3 regions of the Marinomonas primoryensis genome follow, and region 3 is predicted to be linked to each of the others. Evidence: riboswitches for the same ligand, from Rfam matches in the RefSeq annotation. Region 3 holds a riboswitch; each other region holds the start of a gene.

Region 1 (7,660 bases), 1.0 Mb from region 3:
AGTGCTCAAGAATGGAGGCTTTGGTGTCTTTTAGTTTATTTTGGTTGTCAGGGTGGCGCGCAGCCGTTAAGCGACCGGCTTGCTTTAGAAAGTCAAAGGATTCTGTGGCGTTGTCTAAATTTGATGTGGCTAGAGCGGCCAGTAAGTACGCTTCAAACTGAATAGAAGAGGTTGTTGATAACACTTCATTTTCTAATGTATCAATGACTTGCTGGAATTCGCCTTGCTCATAAAAGTTCTTTGCGGAACGATAAGCTTCGCCTAATTCTTTTGATACATCAGTGGTTTTTATTGGATGATAGATGCTTGGCGGCAGTGTTCTTTCTTGTGTCGCACTTTGAGTCAATTTTTGTTGCTGCTCCATGTTTAAATTCATGGAATTACAAGCACTCAGCAGAAAAGAGCACAGAGTTAATGATATGATGCGGTAATTAAGTAGGCTCATAAGCTTATAGAATGACAAATAAAAGAGGCAACATGGTATCACATAGTTCTGACGATGCGAGAGGGTCGCTGTACATAGTTGCAACCCCAATAGGCAATCTCGATGATTTTAGTAAAAGAGCCGAGCAAACTTTACGAGACGTAGACTATATAGCGGCGGAAGACACCCGGCATACTCGGCGTTTATTGAATCATTTCGCCATCGAAGCGAAGCTTTTCTCCATTCATGATCACAATGAAAAAGACAAAGCGGGTTATGTGGCGAGCTTACTAGACGAAGGTAAAAATGTGGCGTTGGTATCCGATGCTGGCACCCCGTTAATCTCTGACCCAGGTTATCACGTGGTGCATGCGCTGCGTGGAAAAGGGCATAAAGTGGTGCCTATTCCAGGTGCGTGTGCTTTGGTGTCTGCGTTGTGCGCGTCAGGTTTGCCGACGGATCAATTCTTCTTTGCAGGCTTTGTTCCAGCGAAATCAAAAGGTCGCTGTGATTTATTCGAGTCATGGAAGAAGCAAACCGGCACGGTGGTGTTTTATGAATCGACGCACCGTATTTATGACTCCATTGCCGATGTTCAAAAAGTTTACGGTGAGGATGCTCAGTTGGTTCTCGCACGAGAAGTGACAAAAACCTTTGAGACATTTTTATCTGGTACGGCGACTGAAATTCTTGCGATGTTTGACGCGGATGCAAACCAATTGCGTGGTGAATTTGTCGTTATGTTGAGCTTTACTCAAGAAAGTGGCAATGAAGTGGAGTTAGAGGCAAAACGGATTCTCACTATTTTGCTAGAAGATTTACCGGTTAAACAAGCCGCCGCCATGGCCGCGAAATTAACCGGCGAAAAGAAAAACTATCTTTATAAAATGGCGTTAGAAATGCAAAACCAAGCATAACCTGTTTAGTGATTGAGATATTTTTCTTCCTTAGTTCTGATGAAAATTAGGTGTTTACAAGGAAGTGAGACTGGGTATACTCGGTCTCACTTGTCGGAGTGCCATTTGGCTGAGATCGCATAATTAAGTGCGGGATCCGCAGAACCTGATCGGGTTAAAACCCGCGTAGGAAACAAGAAAATCTCCATTTTTCTTTTCTGCATCGAATGAACACCTGTCTTTTTTATGACGATTGATTCGATGCGATGTCTACTGTTTTATTCGTAACGTCACGCCCATCATTCTTCAATGAAAATTCAGGGTTCATGTTTTGCTTTGAAAACGTCTTTAATGCGTTTTCCAGTAAAGCAGCACCCCAGACAAGCAATTCTCCAAGTTTTAAATAAGGGAAATGCTTATGTCTACTATCAACGAACCTAATCAACAGAAAAAATCAAACAAGGTATCTAAAAAGCAGTCTCGTGAAGAAACACGATTAGCCGCAAAATCCTTCATCGAATCCTTACAAGCCACACCGTTTCCGGCGTCAGAGCGTATTTATTTAAACGGTTCCGATGCGACAATCCGTGTTCCCATGCGCAAAATCAACCTGACCGATACACCGCTTGGGTCCGACCCTGACAATCTTGACTTTGAACCCAACGAAGCCATCTACATCTATGATTGTTCCGGACCCTATGCAGACCCTCAAGTCACTATTGATGTTTACGAAGGCTTGGCTGCCATGCGCGCACCTTGGATAGAAAAGCGCCAAGACACTGAGGCTCTACAGAGTGTGTCATCACAGTTTGCTCAATCCCGTTTGGAAAACTCATCATTAGACGAGCTGCGTTTTAAGCAATTGCCAACAGTGCGAAAAGCCCGACAGGGTAAATGCGTGACGCAAATGCATTATGCTCGTCAAGGTATTGTGACACCAGAAATGGAATACATTGCATTACGTGAAAACCAAAATATGGATGCCATTAAGAGTGAACTATTGCGGAAGCAGCATCCCGGAGAAAGCTTTGGGGCGAACTTGCAAACACGCATTACGCCCGAGTTTGTTCGTGATGAAGTGGCGAGAGGTCGAGCCATTATTCCGAATAATATTAATCACCCAGAATCCGAGCCGATGATTATTGGCCGTAATTTCTTAGTAAAGGTAAACGCAAATATTGGTAACTCAGCGGTAACGTCTTCGATTGAAGAAGAAGTTGAAAAGCTAGTTTGGTCGACTCGCTGGGGCGCGGACACAGTGATGGATTTATCAACGGGCAAAAATATACATGAAACGCGTGAATGGATTTTGCGTAACTCGCCTGTACCAATCGGTACCGTACCTATCTACCAAGCGTTAGAGAAAGTGGATGGTGTCGCCGAAGATCTTAATTGGGATGTATTTCGCGATACCTTAATTGAGCAAGCCGAGCAGGGTGTTGACTACTTTACTATTCACGCCGGTGTTTTATTGCGCTATGTGCCAATGACGGCTAAGCGTCTAACCGGCATCGTTTCTCGTGGTGGTTCCATCATGGCAAAATGGTGCTTGGCGCATCACACAGAAAGTTTCTTATACGAACGGTTTCGTGACATTTGTGAGTTGTGTGCTGCTTACGATGTTGCGCTGTCCTTAGGCGACGGATTGCGTCCGGGTTCGATTATGGACGCTAATGACGAAGCACAAATGTCTGAGCTTCGTACCTTGGGTGAACTCACCAAAGTAGCGTGGGAATACGATGTACAAGTCATGATTGAAGGGCCTGGGCATGTGCCCATGCAGTTAATCAAAGAAAACATGACTGAGCAGCTTGAGCTTTGCCATGAGGCACCTTTTTATACATTAGGCCCGCTGACACAAGATATTGCGCCAGGCTATGACCATATAACTTCTGGGATTGGCGCGGCGCAAATTGGCTGGTATGGCTGTGCTATGTTGTGTTACGTGACACCAAAAGAACATCTTGGTTTGCCGAATAAAGAAGATGTAAAAGAAGGTTTGATTACCTACAAAATCGCCGCTCATGCAGCGGATTTGGCGAAAGGCCATCCAGGTGCACAAATTCGTGACAACGCCTTGTCTAAGGCGCGCTTTGAGTTTCGTTGGGAAGATCAGTTTAACTTATCGCTTGACCCAGAAACGGCGCGTTCTTATCACGACGAAACTTTACCGCAGGCTTCAGGAAAAGTGGCGCACTTTTGTTCTATGTGTGGGCCGAAATTTTGCTCAATGAAAATCACTCAAGAAGTTCGAGAATACGCTAAGGGATTGGAGTTGGAAGCGCAGAAGATAGACGTTAGTGCTTTAGACGCAAGCACTTTGAACGTAGGCACTTTGAGCGTAAACGAAGCCGAGAGTGGCATGCAAAAAATGTCGGCGCAATTCCGTGAGTTGGGTAGCGATGTCTATTTAACAACAGATAAATTTACGACAGATACATTGACGAAAGAGACGCGAGCAACCGAAAAATCAAAAGAAAAGTCGCTGTAAGCGCAAGGAGGAATTATGTCTATTAAACCTCCTGTTGTTTGGTGTGTGGGCGGGTCGGATTCGTCCGCCCACACTGGGTTGCCATCAGATATTCGCATAGGCCAAAATTTAGGCTGCCATGTTCAAAGTATTATGACAGCCACCCGGGTGCAAAACTCTGAAGACGGTAATTTGTTAGAGCCGATCTCGTTGTCTAAGTTCAACGAACAATGGCAAGCTTTGCTAGATGATCTGCCGCCAGATGCGATTAAAGTTGGTTTGTTGCCATCGGCAGAAATAGTGAAAGCCTGCTCGACTTGGCTAGAACGTTTGAAAGCGGACTACCCTAATGTGTTAGTAGTGTTTGATCCTGTCATGGTGAGCGGAAGTGATAGGCATAATCTAGAAAAAGCGGGCTTTGGGGCGGATTTACTCGCCCCTTTGTTGCCTTATGTCGATGTGATTACGTCTAACTTAATGGATATTGAAGCGCTAACGGGGCTATCTGGCAAGCAGCCTATAACCGATTTACAAACGCAACTGGCTGCGTATTTTTACGCGTCACCATGTCGCTGGTTGATGAAAGGTGATCACTCTGAAACCGGAAAAACGACGGATTGGTTAGTGAGTCAAACTGCCATTGTCGGCTTTTCAAGTGACACACTAGCCAGGCAGAATGCGGGTGGCAAGGGCGGGACTTTGTCGATGGCGTTGGTGAGCTTCATTGCTCATGGTTACGATGTATTGGATGCGATGACCATGGCGAAAGCCTATCTAAATGCGGCATTAAAATCGACAGTGAAGATTGATGAAAAAACCGAACAGTTTGGACTTCCGGGTTGGCCCCTGCAGATCGAAAATTTACCCATAATAGTGACGCCTCATCAATATTCGAATGTGCCCCATTTGTCATTTGCCAAGATGGATCTTAATAAAATGGGTTTATATCCGGTAGTTGATACGATTGCTTGGTTGACCTTAGTGCTTAAGCAAGGCATCAAACTGGCTCAACTTAGGATCAAAAATCCAGACGACCCTGAGTTAGAAGGAAAAATTCAACAGGCAATCGCCTTAGGTCAAAAGTACAACGCACAGGTCTTTATTAATGACTATTGGCAGCAGGCGATCACCTTTGGTGCTTATGGTGTGCATCTGGGTCAGGAAGATTTGGATGTGGCAGACCTGTCTGCCATTCAGCACGCTGGCCTTAGGTTAGGTATCAGCACTCACGGGTATTACGAAATTGCACGCGCCCAATCGATTAAACCGAGTTACATCGCCTTAGGGCATATTTTCCCAACGCAAACCAAGGATATGCCATCACAGCCACAAGGGGTAAAACGCCTCGCCCATTATGCTTGTTTACTTAAAGGCCATTATCCGACGGTTGCCATCGGCGGCATTGACGCTGAGAGGTTGCCTTTGGTCGCGAGAACCGGTGTGACTAGTGTGGCTTTAGTGACGGCGATTACGAAAGCGGATGATCCAGAAGCGGCGACACGGTCACTGATGGCATCATTACTTCAACACGAAGGAGGAAGACTAAATGAACATTATGCTGAATGACGCTCCTTTTGATTTTTCTGGTGAAACGTTAAAGGATTTACTGGATAGCTTGGGGAAAGAAACGAAAGGCATTGCAGTAGCGATTGATCAGCAGGTGGTGCCGAAGAGTTTATGGAGCAACACTGAGTTGAATGAACAGAGTCAGGTTATTATTTTTGAATCCATTGCTGGAGGCTAGTATGTCGTCTTTTTTTATTGCAGGACATGAATTTCATTCTCGACTTTTTACGGGTACTGGAAAATACGCCAGCGCGGACGCCATGATGGCATCTTTGGCCGCAAGTGAAAGTGAGTTGGTTACCTTGTCTTTACGTCGTATGGATTTGAAACATCAAACCGACAATATTCTACAACCCTTGCAGCAGCATGGTATTAAGTTATTACCGAATACGTCTGGCGCGCGCACCGCGAAAGAAGCGGTGTTTGCCGCTGAACTGGCTAGAGAAGCATTGGAGACTAATTGGGTCAAATTAGAAATTCACCCTGACCCTCGCTACTTAATGCCGGACGGCGTGGAAACGTTATTGGCAGCTGAGGAACTAATCAAAAAAGGCTTTGTGGTCATGCCTTATGTCCATGCTGATCCTGTGCTTTGTAAGCGATTGGAAGAAGTGGGGTGTCAATGTGTGATGCCGCTGGGTTCACCAATTGGTTCTAATATGGGCTTGGCTAGTCGTCCTTTTTTGGAAATCATTATTGAACAAAGTACAGTACCCGTGATTGTCGATGCTGGCATTGGTGCACCATCGGATGCGGCATTGGCGTTAGAAATTGGTGCGGATGCGGTGTTGGTCAATACCGCCATGGCGGTTGCAAAACAACCCGCGCAAATGGGCAAAGCCTTTCGTCTTGCTGTTGAAGCAGGGCGAATCGCCTATGAATCAGGTTTAGGAGAAAAACGCGTGCAGGCGCAGGCGACCAGTCCATTAACTGAGTTTCTAGGTGCTTTGTCATGAGCTCAACACCTAGTTCAAGCACAAATACAACCAAGGTTAGATTGCTAGAGCAAACCCCAGCCATTGCCGGTCAATTTAGTGAGTTTGTAGAGAATGCAGATTGGCAGTCTGTCACTCGTTCGCATGAAGAGAAAACCGAGCAAGATGTGCTGCGTGCGCTTGGAAAAAACAAATTAAATGTGGATGACTTTACGGCGCTAATTTCACCCGCGGCGGAACCTTATTTACTTGAAATGGTGGATAAAAGCGAAAAGCTGACCTTACAGCGTTTTGGCAACATACTGAGCCTATTTGCTCCTTTGTATTTGTCTAACACGTGTGCGAATGAATGTACTTACTGTGGCTTTTCTATGAGTAATGCTATTAAGCGTCTCACACTGAATGAATCTCAGGTTCAAAAAGAAGTTAGAGCGATTAAAAGCAAAGGCTTTGATCATCTATTGTTGGTGACAGGTGAAACCAATAAGGTGTCTATGCCGTATTTTGAACGCATGATTCCACACATCAAACCGCATTTCAGTCAGTTATCGATGGAAGTACAGCCCTTGGATACAGCTGAATACAAAACACTGCAAACCATTGGCTTGGATGGCGTCTTGGTCTATCAAGAAACCTATCGACGCAAGACGTATCTTGAACATCATTTACGCGGTAACAAATCCAATTTCAATTACCGCTTAGACGCACCGGATCGTATTGGGCAAGCGGGCATTCATAAAATAGGTTTGGGTGTTTTGCTTGGTTTAGAGGATTGGCGTACAGACTCTGTGATGATGGCGCATCATCTACGGCATTTGCAGAAACGCTATTGGCGAAGTCGCTTTAGTGTGGCGTTTCCGCGTATTCGTCCGTGTGAAGGTGGCATCGTGCCCAAATCGGTGATTTCAGATCGACAGTTGGTTCAATTGATTGCCGCGTGGCGATTATTTGATAGAGATTTAGAAATGAGCTTGTCGACACGGGAGTCGGCTGAGTTTCGAAATCACGCTGTGCGAATGGGGTTTACTACTATGAGTGCCGAGTCTAAAACGCAACCCGGCGGGTATGCAGATGATTCTCAAGAAGCGTTGGAACAATTCGAAATAAGCGATGAGCGCTCTGTAGCAGACATTTCCGCGATGATTCGATCGCAAGGGCGTGAAGTGGTGTGGAAGGATTGGGATCCTGCGCTGTCTCATTTCTAAATAATGGACAGAGCGTAAAGGCGTTCATCGTCATTCTTAAGAATATGTTCATGCTTGCTCGGTTCGTAGGGAAAGCATGTGAATGCGCATTTCCCCTTACACACTCATGACAAGTTATGCATCTGGATTCACTCTCTTTGGCACTGTTTGACAATTAAATCGAC
Region 2 (7,660 bases), 1.9 Mb from region 3:
TTCTTTGGTGAAGTGTTTTTTTACACCAGTGATTTCTATAATGCTCATTGGATGTCGACCTCTTTAATTGATGAACGCAAAAGCGTTTCTGATGAGGCGATACTAGGTAGGTTTTGTGACAGTTTGGTTATCTAGATAAGTCTAAAAAATGACCAATTTATGACAGTTTGGTATTTTTAAAATGAAACCGAGCATGGGATTAGTAACTTGTCTAGCTAAGTAACTAAAAGCAAACGCCAGTAGGGCTAGCGCTTTAGAATTCTTAAGCGCTAGCCTGTCTAGTCGCAATAAATGGGATGAAAAGCGCAGGAATAAGCGCATGAGGTAAATAAAAAAAGTGAGAAAATATTGAATCGTATGGTGTTATTTATTTATTACGTAGGAGGGCGGCTTGATATGGATCATATCGTGGTGTGGAACGTTTACGCTTTAAACGACAATGCCCACGCTTTTTACTGTGAGTAGATACAGAGCATGGGTATTTTTTATGTTTACTGGTTATCACGTCCATGTTCACTAACAAAGTCGAGAAAAGCGCGGTTAGCTTTAGAAAGGTAACTGTCTTTTCGCCATGCGATGCCAAGGTCTAACCAGATTGGTGGATCAAAGGAGCGCGTGATCAGTTGGTCGTCTTCCTCTATTACCATAGCGAGTAGCGTGGAAATGCCAAAGCCTTGTTGAGTGATGGATTTAATGAGCGGAATGAGGTTGGTTTCAAAGCCAATTTTAGGTGTTTTTTTACAGGCTTTGGCTAGCTTGTCGACAATTCGTCGATGAAAATAACCTTCTTTAAACATGACCAACTCTTCTTCGAAAAAAGCGTCAGGCGAGACTCGCTCTAGTTGACTAAACGGGTGATCGGTCGCGACGGTCACTAACATTTCTTCTCGAATCAGCGCTTGGGTTTGCAGGCTGTCCGGTAAGGTTTCAGCGACAATAACACTTAAATCTAACTCACCATTTTCGAGCATTTTTTGCAGCTGCCAGGTACCGCCTTCAATGACTTTTAGCATGAGAGTGGGATAGCGGTGTCGAAACGCCATGAGAATGGGTGGGAAATAGTAAGACCCCAACATGCTGGGAATGCCCACACGGACTTCGCCTTGGCTCAGGCCTTTTAGTTCGCTCATTTCGAGTAATGCGTCGTCAGTGGCTTGGATGATCTTTTCAGCATGCAGCCGTAATTTTTTACCTTCATCGGTGAGGCCAATGTTTCTATCGGCGCGATGGATCAAGGTCAAACCCAAATCATGTTCTAATTTTTTAATCGCCATGCTAACGGCAGGTTGGGCCACGCCAAGCAGCTTGGCGGCCTGAGTAAAGCTCTGAGTTTTAGCAATGGCAATGAAATAACGTAGCGGTTTAATGTCCATCAATAATCCTTATGGATTGGATAAGATAGATATATTTTATTGATAAATTGGCTGGGCGTATAGTGTGCCAATAATATTCGCCTCATTGGGGTGATTTTCGCGGTGTTGATACTGGAGTTTTGTTGTGATTGAAGTGAATAGCTCTGTTTTTTGGCGAGGAACCTTAGCTTTAGTGATCGGTTCTTTTATGGTCTTTGCCAACGTGTACGTCACTCAGCCCTTGTTGCCCATGATAGCGAACGAATTTTCGATTAGCCCGCTTCAGGCCAGTGCCAGCTTTACGATAACGACGTTGACCTTAGGGATATCGTTACTCTTCTATGGGCCGATATCGGACGCCTTGGGCCGAAAAGGCATCATGGTGATGACCATGGTGGGCATTACGTTAACGACCTTTTGTTTGTCCTTAGTACAAAGCTATGAGTCTCTACTGGCATTGCGAGCTTTGCAGGGATTCTTCTTGGCGGGTTTACCTGCTATTGCGGTGGCGTACTTGGGGGATGAATACACGCCAGAAGCCTTAATGGTCGCCGTCGGTTTATACATTAGTGGCAACACGTTAGGTGGCATTGGAGGTCGTCTTATTGGTGGCTTTGTTGGTGAGTGGTTAGGACGTTCTGCAACGTTTGGCGTGATGAGCGCTATTAGTCTTGTTTGTTTGTTGGCTTTTTTCTTTTTATTGCCTAAATCACAACACTTTGAACCCAAGCCTTTACGAGTCGGTCATATCCTGATGAATATGAAGGATCATCTACAGAATCGCCGTTTGCTAACCTGCTATTTGATTGGTGGGTTTAGCTTCTTTATTTTTATAAATCAATACAGCTATGTAACCTTCGTATTGGAAGCGGCACCTTATAACTTAACGGCAAAATACGTCGGCTTGCTGTTTCTAACGTATTTGTCTGGCACCTTGGGGTCGGCTATATCGGGGAAGCTTGCGAAACGTTGGAGCCAGCCTAATATAATCGTATTAGGCACCTGCATCTTTATGTTTGGTTCCTTAGTGACACTGGGTGGTTCTTTAATGGCCATTATTATCGGCTTGCTCATTAATAGTTTTGGCTTCTTTTTAGGCCATTCGACGGCCAGTAGCTATGTAAGTCGAAACGCGAAACACGCCAAAGCCAGTGCGTCTTCTTTGTATTTGGTATTTTATTATTTAGGCGCCAGTCTTGGCGGTTTTTACCTCGACCCGTTTTGGCAAGCCGATGGTTGGGCTGGTGTCATCATGGGATCTTGGTTGGTATTGAGCGTGGTTGCGCTTGCTGGTGTGAGCTTGATCAAAGACAACAAGCGTACGGTGCAAATTACGGCGACAAGTTAGCATCATCATAACGCCTTACTGTCTGGTTCTTTGTCCGACTTCAATTATCCTTTGTTGCGCTTTCGATGAATCTTGTTAGTATTGCCGCCTATAGTCGGGGGGCCGTTAAGGCTGAGATTGCACATTTGCAGACCCGTTGAACCTGATTCAGTTAATACTGGCGTAGGGAACTATACATCTTGTTATTGATGATTGGTGATCCTACTCCTATCTTAATGTAACTCGATCTAGTTCCAGAACGCCCGTTCTTGGAGCTTTATATGTCGAGTGATACAACAACCCCTTCTGCTCATGTGTCTAAAAGTACAGCTAACCTTGTTTCTACGCCCATTGTTTTGACAATTGCTGGTTCTGACAGTGGCGGCGGAGCAGGCATTCAAGCTGATATTAAAGCCATGTCTGCAACAGGAAGTTACGCTTGTTCGGTGATTACTGCGATTACCGCTCAAAATACACTCGGCGTTTCTGCCATTTTTCCTATTCCTCTTGAACACATTGAAAAACAGCTCGATGTGGTATTTTCTGATCTGAATGTCATCGCGGTCAAAGTAGGGATGTTGGCAGATTGCGACACAATCAAATTAGTTACGGCAAAGCTCAAGCAATATCGCCCTAAATTTCTAGTCGTTGATCCTGTTATGGTTGCGACCAGTGGGGATCTTTTGCTAAAAATGACGTCCATAAATACACTCAAATCCGAATTACTTCCTTTGGCTGATCTCATTACCCCCAACCTTCCAGAGGCCGCCGCATTAACGGGCTCTCTTGTTCCAACAGATATCGCATCCATGACGCTAATGGTCGACAAACTGCGCCAGTTGAAAATGAAAACCGTGCTGTTGAAAGGTGGGCATCTGGAAGAAGACGAAAACAGTACCGATTTTCTAATCTTTGCCGATCGCCTTGAGGTCTTAACCTCCCCACGTATTCATACTCGAAACACACATGGCACAGGTTGTACATTATCTTCAGCGATTGCCTCGTATTTGGCGCAAGGTAATGACTTATTGCACGCGGTTCAGTTAGGCAAAAAATACATTACTCAAGCAATAGAGCACGCAGATGAATTGCAAATAGGTCGTGGTCACGGACCGGTAAACCATTTTTTTAATGGCCACGCCAATGTCCGCTAATTTGGCGACTTTTTCAGTCCCAAAATCTTCGATTAAGATAACGATAACTCAAGGTTATCTACGGTATCTTGATAGTACGACGCCTACGTTAAACCATCTTAATATGACCATTCCAGCAGGGCAGTGGACATGTGTTTTGGGGCGTAGTGGTTGTGGAAAAACCTCGTTTTTGCGTTATCTTGCCGGCCTGCTTGATCAACAAATAGAGTGGTCTGGCGAGTTACAAATTGAGCCTGCGAATTGTGCGTTAAAAGATCAAATTGCTTATATGGCGCAGCAAGATTTATTGATGCCGTGGTTGTCGGTATTAGACAACGTCTTGTTAAGTTCTAAATTCGGAGCTCGGGGAGACTCCGTTGCTCATGATCAAAAAGTACAAGCATTGGCTTTGTTGGGAAAAGTCGGGCTTGCCGATCATGCTAATCGTTTACCTCAACAGTTATCGGGTGGCATGCGTCAACGCGTCGCCTTGGCAAGAACCCTGATGCAGAACAAACCAGTCGTGTTAATGGATGAACCATTTTCTGCATTGGATGCGGTGACGCGCTATCGATTGCAAGATCTAGCTTGCACCCTACTGCAAGACAAAACCGTTGTTTTAATTACCCATGACCCACAAGAGGCGATTCGCCTTGCTCACCATATCTACATCATGCAAGGAAATCCCAGCACGACGGCGTTCTTAACGACGCTTGAGTCTTCTACACCACGCACATTCGATGCCGAGGGTGCACAACTTCAGCAGCGAATTATGGCGTGTTTAGAGCATGATCATGGTGATCAATGTGGGGATGAAAATGAGCGATAAATTTCGTATTACGGCTAAGCCACATCAAAAAGAAAATAGGAATGCGAGTCTGCATTCTGCGCTCCGTATTGTGGTGAGCTTTGTCGTTATTTTGGGGTTGTGGCAAGCCGTCGTGGTTGTCTTTGCTATGCCTACGTTTATTTTACCGGCACCTTTAGACGTCTTCGAAAAGCTACTGCAACGACGAGAGGTTCTTTTTAAACATACGCTGGTGACGGGGGCAGAAATAGTACTCGGCTTATTTTTAGGTCTGTTTATGGGACTGTTTTTTGCCTTACAAATGTTGTTGTTTAAGCCGATAAAACGCTGGTTACTACCTATTTTAATTGCCAGTCAGGCGATTCCTGTTTTTGCCATTGCGCCACTGTTGATGATCTGGTTGGGCTATGGGATTGCCTCCAAAATTGTGATGGCCGCGATCATCATCTTCTTCCCTGTTACTACCTGTTGCTACGACGGTTTGCGTAATACGCCGTTGGGTTATCTCGACCTTGTCAAAACCATGGGGGCTACAAAGTGGCAGAGACTCCGTCATATTCAATTCCCCGCGTCTTTACCCACGCTGGCGTCTGGAATTCGTGTCGCCGTGGTGATTGCGCCTATAGGCGCAGTAGCAGGGGAATGGGTGGGTTCTAGCGAAGGCTTGGGTTATCTAATGTTGCAAGCCAATGCCCGGATGATGATCGATGAGATGTTCGCGGCGTTGCTTATTTTATCTTTACTGTCCGTCTCACTTTATTTTGTCACCGATAGGTTATTAAAAAAATTCATTCCGTGGGGTGTTTCGTAAACGCCGCGCATTCAAATATTTCGACACGTGTTATGAACAAAAAAACGATTACTCATAAAAATGCCTACTAAAAGGAAAGGAAAAGTAATGAATAAAAAAATGCTATTAAGCAGCATCGTACTTGCTGCGTCTTTGTTGTCTGTCACTGGACAAGCACAAGCAGAAGAGAAAAAACTCACCTTGATGTTGGATTGGTTTGTAAACCCAAATCATGGCCCTATCGTGATTGCCAAGCAGCGAGGGTATTTTAAGGACCAAGGTCTTGAGGTGGAGATTCAAGAGCCCTCTGATCCAAGCACGCCAGCGAAGCTAGTGGCCGCGGGTAATGTGGATTTAGCCGTATCTTATCAACCTAATTTAACCATGGATGTGGCCGCTGGTTTACCGCTTATTCGTGCAGCAACCCTGATCGCAACCCCATTGAACACGCTTACCGTACTGGACAATAACACCATCGATGGCATCGCTGACTTGAAGGGTAAAAAAATCGGTATCTCTGTGGCCGGTAACGAAGAAGCGATTGTCGGCACCATGTTGAAAACACACGGTGTGAAATACGAAGAGGTACAAATCATTAATATCGGTTGGGCACTGTCGACGTCTCTTGCGTCAGGCAAAGTGGATGCAACATGGGGTGGTTTCCGTAATTTTGAAGCCAATCAATTGGCATTAGAAGGCATAGAAGCAAAAGCCTTTTTCCCAGAAGAACACGGCGTGCCTGTTTATGATGAACTGGTCTTTGTTGCCAATGCGAACAGCTACGACAAAGCGGCGATTCAAGGCTTCAATAAAGCGATCGAGCAAGCCACGATCTACATCGTTAATCATCCGCAAGCGTCATGGAATGAGTTTGTTGCGTACAAACCAGACACTTTAAACAACGAGCTAAATGAATTGGCTTGGAAAGCAACGTTGACGCGTTTTGCGTTGCGTCCTTCAGCGGTAGACTTGAAGCGTTATGACGACTATGCCCAATTTATGTATGACCAAAAAATCATTAGCACGTTACCAAAAGCCAAAGACTATGTGCCGAGTTTTCAATAAGTCGTCCGCGACTTTTAGGAAATAAAAATTGGAAATCAGAGCGTAGAAGCTGACGTTAACAGTGAAAAGCAAAAGGTAACAGTATGAATATCGATACGATTATTAACGCACTGCATGCCGTGCGTGAGCAGAAACCGCTGGTGGTGAATATCACTAATTACGTGGTGATGAACAACACGGCCAACGCGTTGCTGGCTATTGGTGCTTCCCCAATCATGGCGCACTCCCGTGAAGAAATGGCGGAGATGATGTCCTTTTCCGGCGCCTTAGTGATTAATATTGGAACCTTAGACAGCCTTTGGATACCGCGTATGATGGTCGCGGTAGAGCAAGCGAATAACCACAATAAAGTTGTTGTGCTTGATCCGGTTGGTTGCGGTGCGAGTAAACTACGCACACAAACATCTCGGCAGATTGCTGAAGCCGCGAACAAGTTGATCATTCGAGGCAATGCGTCGGAAATCATCGCCTTGGCGGGAGAGCAAGGGACAAGCAAAGGCGTCGACTCAATGGACAGCAGTGAAGCCGCCGTCGGCGCCGCGCAATATTTGGCGAAAACCTACCAATGTAATGTGGTGGTCTCAGGGGAAACGGATTTTATTATTACCGCTGACTGTCAAATTAAGCTTAATAACGGCCATATTATGATGCCGTATGTGACGGGAATGGGTTGCACACTGAGCGCATTAACTGGCGCGTTTGCCGCCGTCGGTGAAGAAACCGGCTTAGCCGCCGCTGCGGTTTTGGGTGTCGCGGGTGAAATCGCCGCAGAGCAATCCAAAGGCCCGGGGAGCTTACAGCTTAATTTGTTAGACGCCTTGTATTTGTTGGATGAAGAAACATTGATTCAACGGCTTAAAATGAGCTGAGGTAAAAAAATTATTGAGGGGCTATTCGCTGAATTGTTTTTTTTAATACAATGTCATCGATTAGTTCCTCAATACTAATATTATGCCTTCGCGGTAATATTGTGTGGCAGTAAAGGGTGGTCATTTTTCCACACAAAAAGCATGTCATTTACCTTTTCGCCATTACCCGGTGGTTGCCATAAATTAGTTTCTTGATGTCTTGCGCCAAGACGATGATAAAAGTGTTGGGCGTCGACATTGTCTTCTAGTACTTCAAGGTATAAGCCTTTGTGTTTGAAGGTGTTATCCACCCATTCCGCAATTAAATAGAGTAGTT
Region 3 (7,660 bases):
TTTGACTTCTTAGATTTACCGGAAGAGGTGGATAAGGGGCAAACACCAGCGACGCGTTTGAAAGGAAATATTGAGTGGCGTTCGATGTCATTTAAATATCCCGGTGCGGATAAATTGGCGCTGAAAAATATCACTTTGTCCTTACCAGCTGGGAAAACCTTAGCATTGGTTGGGCGCTCTGGTAGTGGTAAATCCACTATGGCAAATTTGATACCTCGTTTTTACGACTTTGACGATGGTCAATTAAACATTGATGGTGTTTTCCTCAATGATTATAAACTGACAGAGTTGCGCTCTAATATCGCCTTGGTAAATCAACAGGTTGTGCTCTTTAATGGTTCAATTCGCGACAATATCGCATACGGTTTTTTGCGTAACACCAGTGAAACAGAGGTTATTGAAGCGGCTAAAGCAGCGAATGCTTGGGATTTTATTCAAGAACTTGAGCATGGACTAGACACCATGGTTGGTGAAAATGGTGTACTTTTATCGGGTGGGCAGCGTCAGCGCATTGCCATTGCGAGAGCCATTTTAAAAAATGCGCCTATTTTAATTTTGGACGAAGCAACGTCCGCCTTGGATACTGAATCAGAGCGAGCCATTCAGGTCGCATTGGATGGTTTAATGACTAATCGAACAACTATTGCTATTGCCCACCGCTTATCAACCATAGAAAATGCCGACATCATTGCTGTCGTTGATCATGGTGAGATTATTGAGCTAGGTTCACACAGTGAGTTGTTGGCGATGAACGGAGCTTATGCACAACTTCATAATCAACAATTTAGCGAAACGCCGGCTTAATTATGTGGCTGTATCAAGCTCTATTGGTTTTATTTACGCCATTAATTTTATTAAAAATTCGGCGATTTAAAAAAACGTATGTACATTATCGGGCGCAAGAAGCCTTGGGCTTTTGGCCTGCGGTTAAGGCTGACCTTTGGATTCACTGTGCCTCAGTCGGAGAAGTTCTTGCGGCTCGGCCTCTGGTACTTCAATGGCGAGAAAAATTTCCAGCGCGTCGTCTTTTAATTACCACCATGACGCCAACAGGCGCAGAGCAGGTAGTCAAAGAGTTTCCTTTTGCTGAGCATAGATATTTGCCGATGGACTGGAGTAGCAGTGTTAGCAGGGCGCTGAAAAAACTTGATTGTAAGCATCTATTGATTGTTGAAACAGAGCTTTGGCCTAATTTATTAAAACACGCTAAGCAGTGTGGTTTGCGTATCGATGTCGTGAATGCGCGCTTGAGCGATCGTTCCTTTCAGCGTTATCAAAAATTCTCTCTTGTTTCTCGCCCTTTATTTAAATTACCTGATAGCTTTTTAGCTCATGCGCAAGCGGATGCTGATCGTTTTGAGGCGCTTGGTGCAAAAAAAGTATTGGTTACCGGAAGTATTAAATTTGACCTCGCGGTTGCTCCTGAGGTTTTGCAGGCTAATTGGCGTCGGCAGCTTGGTTCGCGTTTTGTCTGGATGGGGGGAAGTACTCATCATGGCGAAGATGACATGTTATTGCGTATACATAAAGTGCTTTTGCAAAAGTATCCAGATGCTTTATTAATCTTGGTTCCTCGTCATCCTGAGCGCTTTGATGCGGTTTATGTTTTGGCGAAGCAGTCTTTTGAGCGGATTGCGCTACGCAGTCAAACTCCACCAGATCAATGGTGTGATTTTGATGTGGTGATTGGGGATTCTATGGGTGAAATGATGAATTATTATCAAGCTTGCGATGTCGCTTTTGTCGGTGGGAGCTTGATTAAGCGCGGTGGTCATAACCCCATTGAGCCTGCGCTACTGGGTAAAGCGATTATTGTTGGGCCTCATACCTTTAATTTCTTAGATATCACTAATCAACTGTTGCAGGTGAATGGCGCCGTGCGGTGTGAGGATGAAGCGCACTTACAAAGTGCTGTCGTTACTCTTGCTGGTCAATCTTCTCAGCGATATCGGCTAGGGCAAATAGCGTTGCGTTTTGCTGAGAAGAATCAAGGCGCAGTGACACGGGTTCTTGCGGAAATAGACTTCCGCTGAGGGACTCTTTACAATGCACGCACATTATCTCATGGGGTGCTTTGTCTTACATTAAGAAGACAGAAGCTGAGAAGCGAATTAATCGCTAACCCACCGAACCTGATCCAGATTATGCTGGCGTAGGAATCGAGATAGCAAGTTTCGCTACAGTAATATCGTAGATTGAAAACAGTACTCTTGATAAGCGTACCTTGCCATTTCCCTGTACGCCGCTCACTTATTGTTAGGAGCGACACCTTGAAAAAACTTTCCTTTAGTACACTTCTCACCACGTCTTTAATGACTTTAAGTGCAACCTTAGGCGTGGCGTTTTCTTCTGCTACGTTGGCGGCAGAAACGCTTAATGTTTATACGTATGACGCTTTTGCCTCTGACTGGGGCCCAGGCCCAAAAATAAAAGCCAACTTTGAGAAAGAGTGCGGCTGTGAACTGAATTTCGTGGCACTCGATTCTTCTGTTGGTATTTTGTCTAGAGCTCAATTTGAAGGGAAGTCTTCTCAGGCTGATGTGTTGCTAGGTCTAGATCTGAATTTAATGGAAGCGGCGAAAAAGAGTGGCTTGCTTGCTGAGCATAATGTTAATACTTCTGCTGTGACCATTGCTGGTGGTTGGAAGGATAAGGTGTTTGTACCATTTGATCAGGGCAATTTTGCCTTTATTTATAACTCTGAAACATTAAAAAATCCCCCCACAAGCCTTAAAGAAATTGTTGATAATCAAAATCTACGAGTGATTTATCAAGACCCTAGAACCAGCACGCCGGGTTTGGGGTTGTTGTTGTGGGTAAAATCGGTTTACGGTGATGGCGCTGCAGATGCGTGGGGGCGGTTGGCAAGTCATACCGTTACTGTGACGAAAAGCTGGTCTGATGCTTATGGTTTGTTCTTGAAAGGTGAAGCGGATGTTGTGCTGAGTTACACCACATCTCCGGCTTATCATATCGTCGCGGAAGGTGTCACTAAGTATAAAGCGGCGCAGGCCAGTGAAGGTCTTTATCCACAAATTGAAGTGGCGGCCATGATGAAAAGTGCACCTAATCCTGAGCTGGCAAAACGTTTTATGCAGTTTATTCTGCAGCCTGGATTTCAATCAACGGTGGCGACGGGTAACTGGATGTTGCCTGTTGTTAAGTTAAATGAAGCGTTGCCGGCAGCGTTTGATAGTGCATTACAACCCACTAAGGTACTTACTTTGCCAGCGAGCGATGTGGCTAAAAATCGTAAGGCTTGGGTGAATGAGTGGCTGAATGCCACGACACGATAAGCTAGGTTCGATTGCTTTCTTTTCGTGCTATTAAAGGCCTACTTCCGGCGTTACTGGGAGTGGTTTTTTTCTTATTAATGGGAGCGGCCAGTTTGGCGGCTCTTTTGCGTTATAGTGACATCAGTAGCTGGTCTGAGTATTTATACGAGCCCTACTTGTGGCGTGTGGTACGTTTTTCCTTGTGGCAGGCCTTGCTGAGCAGTGGTGTTAGTCTGTTGATCGCTATTCCGGTAGCGTCTTGTCTTATTCATCGCCAGTTTCGTGGTCGAGCTATTTTATTGCAGCTTTTTGCCGTGTCTATGGTCGTACCAACCATTGTGGCTATTTTAGGTTTGGTGGTGGTTTACGGTCGTACTGGCTGGTTGAGTCAAATTTTTGGCCTACAAATTCCTTTGTATGGGCTAGTGGGTATTTTACTGGCCCATGTGTTTTTTAATATGCCTTTAGCAGTGCGTTTGCTGCTACAAGGTTATGATTTGATTCCCTCCGGTCAGTGGCGCCAAGCTTCTCAGTTAGGATTTTCACGTTGGTCTGCATTTCGTTTGATTGAATGGCATTATATGAAAAAAGTACTGCCGGGTGCGTTTGTACTGATTTTTATGTTGTGCTTTTCCAGCTTTGCCGTGGTGTTGAGCTTGGGCGGTGGACCAAAGTCTAGCACCTTAGAGGTGGCTATTTATCAGGCGTTAAGATTTGATTTCGATTTGAATAAAGCAAGTTTTCTATCCTTGTTGCAAGTGACTATTTGCACTTTGTTTGCGGTGGTTGTTTATCGCATCGCACCTATTAATCAACAAGATGTCAGTGTATTAGCGGTAAAGAGCTATCCGGTGAAAGATTCCTTTTTAGCGAAAGGCGCAGACTGCATGGCTTTATTGTGTGTGTTGGTTCTGGTTATTCCGCCATTTTTAGCTATTTTTGATCCGATCTTTTCCCCTTTATTTTTAACGACCCTATTGTCATCTGGATTGTGGCAGGCGGTGTTGGTCTCTTTAAAAATAGCCTTACCCGCTGCGATAATAAGCTTGTCGTTGGGTGTGTGTTTCGTTGTGCTGGCACGTTTTTGTATGACACGACAATACTTGAGTGTTTTACCGAGCAAGCTTGAACACCTTGGAAATATGATTTTAATGGTGCCAGGGTTGGTTATCGCGACGGGATTATTTTTGTGGCTACGTGATCTAGGTTGGGGTTTCCAATCCAGTTATTGGATCGTGGTTTGGGTGAACGCTGTGATGGCGCTGCCTTTTGTATTGCGTGCTCTAATGCCTGTGTTGTATCAACAGGAGCGCCGTTTTCGTAACCTATACTTAAGTTTGGGTATTCAGTCTTGGTCACGGTGGTGTCTGGAATGGCCTTTAATTCGCGCTAGTGTCGCGCAAGCATTTGGTTACGCGCTTTTGCTCTCTCTTGGTGATATGGGCGTGATCGCGTTATTTGGCAGTCAGGGATTAGTGTCGTTGCCTTTGTATCTTTTCCAATTGATTGGCTCGTATCGTTTAGAAGAAGGGGCTTGTGTTGCTGTGGTGTTGATTTCCCTTTGTTTGATTTTATTTTATTGCTCATCTCGCCTTATTGGTGGAAAGACAGTCAGTGGAAAAATGACGGGAGGTAATTTCCATGTTAACCATTAATCTTCAATATAATTGGGAGACCTTTCACGCGGATTATCAGGTGAATATTGCGCCAGGCATGACAACCTTGCTTGGGGGGAGTGGCGAAGGGAAAAGTACCTTATTGCATCTCTTGGGAGGTTTTCTAGAAGGGCGTGGTGAGTTGAGTTTTAATGGCGACTCTTTATTGGCGTTGCCGGCCTATGAAAGGCCTATCTCTACATTATTTCAGAGTGATAACCTGTTTCCACAATTGACGGTTTGGCAAAATGTAGCGATTGGCTTATCGCCTTCTTTATTTTTGAATATTGAACAACAAGAGAAAGTGGACTGGGCATTAGGAAAAACACAGCTTGTTGATAAAAAAGGGCGTTTTCCACAAGCTTTGTCTGGAGGTCAAGCTCAGCGAGTTGCGATTGCTCGGGCGCTGGTGCGCAAAAAGCCCATTTTGTTATTAGATGAGCCTTTTAGCGCCTTAGACCCTGCATTGCGTGAAGAAATGCTTTATTTGGTCAATGATGTCACTCAAGAGCTTGGTTTAACCACCTTGTTGATATCCCATTTGCCTCGTGAAGCGAGCCTTGTTGGCGGGCGAGTTATCTTAATAGAAGGAGGGCGAGTGGTGGCTCATGAACCTGTCTCTGTATTGGATCAAGAGAATGCCCCCCCGCTTTTTTCCGATTATCTTGGTGCTTCTCACCGTTCGACTTGATCGCATGTTTCCTAGGCTTTAGTGGACTAAATTATCGACTTTGATATGATTAGAAAGTTGTAGAAATTTTTAATCAATCTGTGGGTGAGGTGCTTTAGCTAAGGGGCTTAATTCAAGAATAGACTCTGGTGTGAAAAAGTGAGAAAGAACAAAATCCTATAATGATAGGGAAGGTATATAATATTTAATTAGCTGATGTGTGCTCAGTGCTGTAAAAAAATACGATAAGTGAGAGAACTGAAATACCTACTTGCTACTTATCGAAATTTTAGGGTTAGAGTGATGATGATTTTCGTGAATGATCTACCAGGTATTTTTTATTGCCAAAAAATTAAAACTTACTGCATCATTGGTTGGTTTTTTAGTAATAAAATGAGCTTGACTGGATTAATAATTACTCTGATGTCTCTTGATTTTATAAATGAGTGATTTTTCTATTGACGAATTTTCTCATGATATTTATTAAGTTATTTATACTATAAGATTTATGAAGAATAGGTTTGAAATGATATCTAAAATAGTCAAAAAAATAAAACAAAGAAAGTTGATTATACGTAATATGAGAGACATTAATTCACTTATAAGAACAGAGGTGAAAATAGAGCAGTTGCAATATATGGCGTTAAACTCAGATAGGCCTTTAATTGCAGACGAATGTCAACTTGGTAGTCCAGTAATTGTAAGCTTAACAACTTTTTCAAAAAAAATCCATGAAGTGCATTTAGCTATAGAGTCCATTGCTCAGCAGTCGATTAGACCTGATAAAATAATACTTTGGCTAGATGAAGATGAGTTTGCAATGGAAAATATTCCAAGTATATTAATAAAACAAATTAATAGAGGCCTTGAAGTTAAGTTTTTTTCTAATATAAAGTCTTATAAAAAAATAGTTCCAACATTAATTATTTTTCCTGATTCTTATATTATAACTATAGATGATGATGTTCTATATGCTAACAATATGATAGATATCTTAGTAAAAGAGCAGAATCGCTTCCCCAAAATGATAATTGGCCATAGAGGTCATAGAATGACTTTTGATGGAGCTAATTTACCGAAACCATACAAGCAGTGGGATTATGATGTTAATGATGACATAGGTTCCCACAATATAATGCTAACAGGGTGTGGTGGTATAATATACCCACCAAAATCATTGCATCTCGATGCTACAAAAATTGATATATTTCAGAAATTAAGTCCAAATGCTGATGATTTATGGCTTAAAGTAATGGCGATTAAAAACGATACTCGATGTAAGAAAACAGAGCATTCAGATGGTGGTCTTGCATTAAAGGGTCACAGAAATATAGGGTTGGCACAAATGAATGTGAAAAATGGAGGGAATGATCAGCAATTAAAAAAATTGATAGAATATTATAAAATTAAGTTTGATTAAATAATTAATTTTCGATTATTTTAAAGATTCTCTTGAGTCTTGATTATGTATAATGAATATTCCTTTTGATTTTTTCTTTCCTGAAATTGTAAATAATACGGTTTTTACCCTTCCCCTCAATTATGTTTCGAGCTTGTTACTGGCAATATTGGTGTAACATGAATGATTGAGTTAAATTTTCTCTCTGCTTCGCTTATATAGAACGAGTCCCTAGTGTTAGATGAAAATGAGCTATTAAAGAAAGGCATTGTGATGACAATCGCTTATGCATTCGTTATGTCAGTTACCGCATTGGCGGCGAAACAAGCTCAGACCATGATTACGGTGTCGACTTTGGTTTTCTGGCAAAGCCTATTTTGTGTTTTGATTTTGTTACCGCAAATGCGTGGACGTTGGCAAAAACGGCCTTTATCTGTCTGGAAAATTCATTTTTTACGCAGCTTTGGTGGTTTTGTTGGCTTTCTCTTTTATTACTGGGCGCTGAATCATATCCCTTTGATTGAGGCTTCTTTGTTACGTACTTGTGCGCCATTGTGTGTGCCATTTGTTGTTTTGATGTTGCATAGAACTAAGATTCCTAGGGCTAGATGGTTGCCTCTAGTGATTGGTTTTATTGGTGTCGCTTTTGTTATTCAGCCTA

Evidence for each region. Region 3 has a riboswitch for thiamine pyrophosphate ahead of thiB (thiamine ABC transporter substrate binding subunit). Riboswitches for the same ligand answer to the same signal wherever they lie in the genome.
Region 1: it holds a riboswitch for thiamine pyrophosphate, as region 3 does, so the genes downstream of both, thiC (phosphomethylpyrimidine synthase ThiC) here and thiB (thiamine ABC transporter substrate binding subunit) in region 3, are expected to answer to the same signal.
Region 2: it holds a riboswitch for thiamine pyrophosphate, as region 3 does, so the genes downstream of both, thiD (bifunctional hydroxymethylpyrimidine kinase/phosphomethylpyrimidine kinase) here and thiB (thiamine ABC transporter substrate binding subunit) in region 3, are expected to answer to the same signal.

The regions. Positions count from the first base shown of each region.
Region 1 covers NZ_CP054301.1:1,881,363-1,889,022, forward strand. The annotation lists gene MP3633_RS08635 (penicillin-binding protein activator) at 1-376, opposite strand, end outside; gene rsmI (16S rRNA (cytidine(1402)-2'-O)-methyltransferase) at 478-1,341, shown strand; TPP riboswitch at 1,426-1,530, shown strand; gene thiC (phosphomethylpyrimidine synthase ThiC) at 1,739-3,811, shown strand; gene thiE (thiamine phosphate synthase) at 3,827-5,356, shown strand; gene thiS (sulfur carrier protein ThiS) at 5,337-5,534, shown strand; gene MP3633_RS08660 (thiazole synthase) at 5,536-6,312, shown strand; gene thiH (2-iminoacetate synthase ThiH) at 6,309-7,496, shown strand.
Region 2 covers NZ_CP054301.1:2,818,582-2,826,241, reverse strand. The annotation lists gene phnC (phosphonate ABC transporter ATP-binding protein) at 1-48, opposite strand, end outside; gene MP3633_RS13085 (LysR family transcriptional regulator) at 492-1,373, opposite strand; gene MP3633_RS13080 (MFS transporter) at 1,498-2,700, shown strand; TPP riboswitch at 2,786-2,886, shown strand; gene thiD (bifunctional hydroxymethylpyrimidine kinase/phosphomethylpyrimidine kinase) at 2,961-3,833, shown strand; gene MP3633_RS13070 (ABC transporter ATP-binding protein) at 3,823-4,641, shown strand; gene MP3633_RS13065 (ABC transporter permease) at 4,631-5,431, shown strand; gene MP3633_RS13060 (ABC transporter substrate-binding protein) at 5,519-6,475, shown strand; gene thiM (hydroxyethylthiazole kinase) at 6,559-7,344, shown strand; gene MP3633_RS13050 (GNAT family N-acetyltransferase) at 7,425-7,660, opposite strand, start outside.
Region 3 covers NZ_CP054301.1:881,896-889,555, forward strand. The annotation lists gene msbA (lipid A export permease/ATP-binding protein MsbA) at 1-804, shown strand, start outside; gene MP3633_RS04045 (3-deoxy-D-manno-octulosonic acid transferase) at 807-2,033, shown strand; TPP riboswitch at 2,056-2,177, shown strand; gene thiB (thiamine ABC transporter substrate binding subunit) at 2,271-3,296, shown strand; gene thiP (thiamine/thiamine pyrophosphate ABC transporter permease) at 3,308-4,930, shown strand; gene MP3633_RS04060 (thiamine ABC transporter ATP-binding protein) at 4,917-5,621, shown strand; gene MP3633_RS04065 (glycosyl transferase) at 6,127-7,020, shown strand; gene MP3633_RS04070 (DMT family transporter) at 7,234-7,660, shown strand, end outside.